2 regions of the Blautia sp. AF34-10 genome follow, and region 2 is predicted to be linked to the other one. Evidence: riboswitches for the same ligand, from Rfam matches in the RefSeq annotation. Region 2 holds a riboswitch; the other holds the start of a gene.
The links. A riboswitch is a leader RNA that binds a small molecule or an ion and turns the genes downstream of it on or off. The one in region 2 is predicted to bind lysine.
Positions count from the first base shown of each region.

Region 1: linked by a shared signal. The riboswitch ahead of DWZ60_RS21160 (alanine/glycine:cation symporter family protein) and the one ahead of dapA (4-hydroxy-tetrahydrodipicolinate synthase) in region 2 are both predicted to bind lysine.

Region 1 is NZ_QUED01000010.1:65,493-68,902, reverse strand. Features, by position in the region: gene DWZ60_RS08025 (class I SAM-dependent methyltransferase) at 1-467, shown strand, start outside; gene DWZ60_RS17495 (hypothetical protein) at 540-956, shown strand; gene DWZ60_RS08015 (peptide deformylase) at 998-1,408, shown strand; gene DWZ60_RS08010 (maltose acetyltransferase domain-containing protein) at 1,452-1,577, shown strand; lysine riboswitch at 1,682-1,856, shown strand; partial or broken gene DWZ60_RS21160 (alanine/glycine:cation symporter family protein) at 2,041-3,410, shown strand, end outside.
Region 2 is NZ_QUED01000005.1:114,516-117,925, forward strand. Features, by position in the region: gene typA (translational GTPase TypA) at 1-655, opposite strand, end outside; gene DWZ60_RS04640 (single-stranded DNA-binding protein) at 1,061-1,690, shown strand; lysine riboswitch at 1,746-1,920, shown strand; gene dapA (4-hydroxy-tetrahydrodipicolinate synthase) at 2,072-2,962, shown strand; gene dapB (4-hydroxy-tetrahydrodipicolinate reductase) at 2,998-3,410, shown strand, end outside.

The sequences.
Region 1 (3,410 bases), on a different contig from region 2:
CGGGGATGATCCGAAAGGGAAATACGCTGCTCGATTACGGATGCGGAAAGGGCCGCGTAGATTTCTTCTTATCGGCGCAGACCCGGTGCCAGTCCATCGGTGTGGAGTATGATGACCGGATTTATGCGAAGGCAATGGAAAACAAAAAGGCGGCGGCCTCTGGTGCGCGGACGGAGTTTGTGCTGGAGAGCGCCGAAAATTTTCCCGTTCCTGTGGAAGTGGACCGGGTGTATTTTTTTAACCCGTTTTCGCTTGAAATCTTAAGAAAAGCGATGGCAAGACTGCTGGAATCGTACTACGAAAATCCGCGGGAGATCCAGCTGTTTTTCTATTACCCGTCGGATGCTTATATCTCGTATCTGATGACGGTGCCGGAACTGGAATTTCTCGATGAGATCGACTGTATGGATCTGTTTCCGGGCGGGGACAGCCGGGAGCGGGTTGTGATTTTTACGATTCAGGAATAAAAAGTTTTGTAACAGAAAAAACCGTGTGGAATACAAAAAAGCATGAATTATATTTGAAGAAAGGGTGTTTTTATGAAATATCAGGTAATGCGAATTGAGGAAGACCTTGATTTCGGCTGTGAGGAGCGCGGTGCCGACGAGCCTGTCATGGCAGTTGTTGTTTTGAAAGATGAAAACGGAACAGAATCGCGCATCCGCCAGGAGGATCAGATGCTGTATGACCGGAACATCGAGGAGGGCGACACCGTCATTCTGAATGAAAACGGCGAATTGCGAAAAGCACTCTCCGGTGATTGGACGCAGAACTGTGATTCGAAAAATGTAGATACGACAAAATTCGTCAACATGATGCAGGTTGTCAAAGCCGGAAAACAGATCGACTGGATCTGCCCGTTCTGCGGCGGAACAGTAGAACGACTGGAGCAGGAAGGCGGAAAAACCGTGATCGGATGCACATCGTGCGATATGCGGATTCAAATAGAAAATTAAACGATTTCGGCCTTTAAGGCCGAAAGAGAAAGGAAACACAAATGGTAAAACCAATTATGAGAGACGTTCTCTTCCTCGGACAGAAATCCGTCCCGGCGACAGAGGAAGATCTGCAGGTGGGAAGAGATCTGCAGGACACACTGGCAGCAAACCGCGAGGCATGCGTCGGCATGGCGGCAAATATGATCGGCGTGAAAAAACGCATCATCATCGTAAACGCCGGATTCCGCGACATCATCATGTTCAACCCGGTGATCGTCCGCAAAAGCGGCCCCTACGAAACAGAAGAAGGCTGCCTTTCCCTGCCAGGCGTGCGGAAAACAAAGCGGTACCAGAACATCGAAATCGAATACTACGACTGGAACTGGAAAAAACAACGCCAGAAATTCACCGGCTGGCCAGCCCAGATCTGCCAGCATGAGATGGATCATCTGGAAGGGATACTTATTTAGATCCTACAGCAGACAGGAGGACAGTATGACAGACAGAGAATGAATGGTAAAAGGAATCATTTACAACCCGAATGTGGAAGAGCTGGCCAAAGAGCAGTCCGGCTATATGGAGCGTCTGTGGAAGTTCAACCAGCTGAAGCCGTCAGAGGGAGACAAGAAAGTCAAATAAATCAGGACAAATTTCGAAAATATAAAATTTTTGTAAAATAATGTCGAAAAAACGATTGACAAGTAGCGAAAAGAAACATATGATAATACCTGTCAATATACATATTCGGCAATAGAGGCGCGAAGGCTAAGAGTAGCTGTCCTGAGACAACGGGGTCTGGGACGGGCAGGGAAAGGAGCATTCGCCGAAACGGGGCAGTTCCCGAAAAACTGTCTGCGTTGGGGTACAGTCGAACAGGCTGTGCACTCTCACCGTACTGGTGGAGGAGCTATTGCTTCATGAACGTAGATTTAATGGAGCAGTGGTGAAGACCGCTGCTCTTTTTATTGTACTGCAGTTGGAACCGTGACAAAAGGTCCAGGGGTGGAAATCTGTTTGGTTGGAGAACGAAAGACGAAACGGGTGTTACAGGATACGTCTGAAGAAAACTGTTGCCGGAAAAGAAAAAAGGGAGGATTTTGACATGATAGCATTTCTTAACTGGCTGGACGGTGTCCTTTGGGGCGTGCCGCTGATCGCGCTGATGATTCTGACCGGTCTGTACTTTACCGTTCGTTCTGGATTTTTCCAGTTCCGTCACTTTGGCTGGATTATGAAGAGAACCGGCGGAAAACTGTTCCAGAAAGAAGACAAAGCAAGTGAAGGAAAGGGTATGCTTTCCTCGTTTGAGGCGATTTCGACCGCTATCGGCGGTACCGTAGGATTCGGTAATATCGCCGGTGTTGCAACTGCAGTTGCAGCAGGCGGCCCGGGAGCCATTATGTGGATGTGGCTTTCGTCTCTGCTTGGTATGATATTAAAACAGGTTGAGGTTACCCTCGGCTGCTACTACCGTCACACCAACGAAAAAGGTGAGTACTACGGCGGTCCGACTTACTACATGGAGTGCGGACTTGGCGAGGAGCGCCACTGGGGCAAGCTGTGGCTGATCCCGGCGCTCATCTTCGGCATCGGTATTTTCTCCACCTTCTTCGTAACCTCTTCCAACCTGACCGCATCTCAGGTCGTAGCCGGTGCGTTCGGTATTGAGAATATCAATCTTGGAAGCTTCAAAGTAGAAGGCGTTATCGTGATGGGCGTTCTGCTCTGCATTCTGACCTATGTCGTTACAAGCGGCGGTACGAAGAAAATCGCAAGTCTGTTCAGCAAGCTCGTTCCATTTATGAGCGTTCTTTATATCTTGATGGGAATTGGCATGATCATCATCAACATCAACCGCGTTCCTGGCGTATTTGCAGCATCGTAACAAACGCATTTACCGGAACAGCAGCGATCGGCGGTTTTGCCGGCTGCGCAGTCAGCGAGATTATCCGTGTGGGTATGGCGCGTTCCGTATACTCCAATGAGGCTGGATGGGGTACTTCTCCAATGATCCATGCTTCCGCAAAAACACCGCATCCGGTAGAGCAGGGTCTGTGGGGATCTTTCGAGGTATTCTTTGATACCATGGTTATCTGTACGATCACCGCACTTTCCGTTATCTTAAGCGGAAACTGGACCGACGGAACGAACGGCGGAACACTTGCTTTAAGTGCATTTGCAAGCGGATTCGGCAAATTTGGAAGCATCCTTCTGGCAGTCATCATGGTCATTTTCACTGTAACGACTTCCGGCGGATGGTTCACCTACTATCTGGCAATTCTGGAGCATCTGTATAAAAAAGAAGGCAAGATGAAAGATATCGTCATGAAAATCTTCTACGCAGTCCGCGCTCTGCCGGGCGTACTGTGGACGATCTATCTGGTAAAGACAAACAACCAGGGCTTTATCTGGACTGTCGTTGATATCACATCTGCGATCCCGACCTTCGTCAACGTAGCAGTGATCCTGATT
Region 2 (3,410 bases):
CGTTGTAGTCGATGGTACTGATCAGAAGCTGTGTGCCAGCTTCCGGATCGCCGGTCGGAGCCGGGATGTATTTCAGAATGGTCTCGAACAGAGGTGTCATATCCTTCGGGGTGTCGTTCAGATCGAGTACGGCATGACCCAGCTTTGCGGATGCGTACAGGAACGGACAGTCAAGCTGCTCGTCGGATGCGTCGAGATCCATCAGAAGCTCAAGCACTTCGTCGATGACTTCGTCCGGGCGTGCCTCCGGGCGGTCGATTTTGTTGATGCAGACGATAACGGAAAGATTCAGCTCAAGTGCTTTTTTCAGCACGAATTTGGTCTGCGGCATAGCGCCCTCGAATGCGTCTACAACCAGAATAACGCCGTCTACCATTTTCAGAACTCGCTCAACCTCGCCGCCGAAGTCCGCATGGCCTGGGGTGTCGATGATGTTGATTTTCGTTCCTTTGTAGTAAACTGCTGTATTTTTGGAAAGAATGGTGATTCCACGCTCACGCTCGATATCGTTCGAGTCCATGACACGTTCCTGAACCTCCTGATTGGCACGGAAAACGCCACTCTGTTTCAGAAGCTCGTCTACCAGTGTAGTTTTACCATGATCGACATGGGCGATGATGGCAACGTTTCTTACATCTTCTCTCGTTGTTTTCATTTCTTCATTCCTCTTCCTATGGGTTGACCCTGCCGGGTTCAATTTTTCAAAATTTCAAGCCGGCCGGGAATGTTTATCACAGCACAAAGGCAGGTGCCTTGCCGTTTTGTCTCTGCTGGATGCCTGCCTATCTGAACTATTATAGCACAGAACAGAGAAAAAAAACAGGGAAGATGTGACATTTTTTGTATTGCAATGGTAGAAAATACGAAGCATGTGGTGCGGTTTTTACAGAAACATATACAAAAAATTGGGCAGAATGCTGATTTGAATAGAAATAAAAAAATCTGGAAAAAAGTGGTTCTGAAAAAGAAATGTGGTTCATACATTAGGATTATAGATCAGCAAAGTACCGATCAGAAATCAATATTCAGAAAGAAAAGACAAAGGAAGGGGATTTTCATTATGGCAGACAAGATGATTGAAAACAATCAGGTGGTTATCATGGGAGAGATTGTCTCCCCGTTTACATTCAGCCATCAGGTATTCGGAGAGGGCTTTTACCTCGTCGATGTGATGGTCAAGCGGTTGAGTGAATCGCAGGACATCATTCCGGTGATGGTCTCCGAGCGGCTGGTGGACGTATCACAGGATTACCAGGGTGAGTGGATCTGCATCAGCGGTCAGTTTCGGTCCTACAACCGCCACGAGGAGAAGAAGAACCGTCTGGTACTCTCCGTATTTGCGCGGGAATTAAGCTTCGTGGAGGAAGAGGACGATTCCGTCAAATCCAACCAGATTTACCTCGATGGATACATATGTAAACCGCCGGTCTACCGGAAAACACCTCTGGGAAGAGAGATCGCCGACCTTCTGATCGCGGTCAACCGTCCGTATGGAAAATCAGATTATATCCCGTGCATCTGCTGGGGACGGAATGCGCGGTATGCCTCTGCGTTTGCCGTGGGCGGCCACGTTCTCATCTGGGGACGGATCCAGAGCCGGGAATATATGAAGCGGCTGAGCGAGACGGAAATGGAAAAGCGGACCGCGTATGAGGTTTCGGTGAGCAAGCTGGAATATAGTGAGAGTTAAAGCGCGATCCGCTGTTGACAAGAAAATTTAATGATGCTATAGTAAAAGCAGAACTGAAGTGGATAGAGGTCGCATTACTTCAAGAGTACCTTTTCGGATGCCTCAGCAGCAAAAGAAGAAGAGGAAAAGGGAAGAATGCCGAAGGACATCCGGCGCTGAACCGGTATGCTCCTGGGCGCAGGTTGAAAAAATCTGCGACTGTCATCGAGAGATGGAGAGCTATCTGATCATAGATACTGCGTATGTGTGAATTTGGAGGCGATCTTATCTGGGATGAGGCGCCTCTTTTTTAAACGGAAAGTGAAATTTTCCGTGGGAGATAAGCTCCGGCGACTGATTTCTTATGGTTTTATCTGACACAACATACAGGAGGAAAAGAGAATGTCTATTTTTAAAGGTGCAGCTGTTGCAATTATCACACCGATGACCGAAACACAGGAAGTGAATTACGAAAAACTCGGAGAACTGATTGAGGAGCAGATCGCCGGCGGAACCGACGCCATCGTTATCTGCGGAACCACCGGTGAGGCTTCGACCCTGTCCCATGAGGAGCATCTGGATGCCATCAAATATACCGTGGAAAAAGTAAATCACAGAATCCCGGTAATTGCAGGAACCGGCTCCAACAGCACGGAGACAGCAATTTATCTGTCTCAGGAAGCAGAAAAATACGGCGTGGACGGACTTCTTCTCGTTTCTCCGTATTACAATAAAGCAACACAGAAGGGCCTGATTGCACACTTTACCGCAATCGCAGACAGCGTCAAAGTGCCGGTCATCCTTTACAACATTCAGGGCAGAACCGGCGTAAACATTGCACCGGAAACGATCGTCTATCTGTTCAACAACGTTGAGAATATCGTTGCAGTCAAAGAGGCTTCCGGAAACATTTCCCAGGTCGCAAAAATTATGCAGCTGACCGATGGAAAGATCGATCTGTACTCCGGAAACGACGATCAGGTTGTGCCGATCCTTTCCCTTGGCGGAAGCGGTGTAATCTCCGTTCTTTCCAACGTAGCACCGCGTGAGACCCACGACATGGTACAGAAATTCCTCGACGGCGATGTGGCCGGATCCAGAGAAATCCAGCTGAGAGCACTGCCGCTCATCGATGCGCTGTTCTGCGAAGTAAACCCGATTCCGGTAAAAGCAGCGCTGAACCTGATGGGCAAAGAGGTTGGCCCGCTTCGTCTGCCGCTGACCGAGATGGAGCCGCAGAACCAGGAGCGCCTGGCAAAGGCTATGAAAGATTTTGGAATCAAACTGGCTTAAGTTAAGAATACACGAAGTAAAGAAGGAAAAAGACAATGGTTAAAATTATTATGCATGGCTGCAACGGCCATATGGGACAGGTCATCACCGGCCTGGTAAAAGAAGATGCAAATGCAGAAATCATAGCCGGAATCGATATGAACGACAACGGCCAGAACGATTATCCGGTATTCAAAAGCCTGGCAGAATGCGATGTTCCGGCAGACGTAGTCGTTGACTTTTCTTCCTACAAGGCAGCCGACGCACTGCTCGATGCCTGCAAGGAGAAAAAACTTCCACTCGTCCTCTGCACCACAGGCCTCACCGAGGATCAGCTCAAAAAAGTGCAGGAGACCAGCAAAGAAATCCCGGTTCTCCGCTCTGCAAATATGTCCCTTGGTGTGAATACGCTGATGAAACTGGTACAGGCAGCTGCAAAAGTGCTTGCCGAAGCAGGCTTTGATATGGA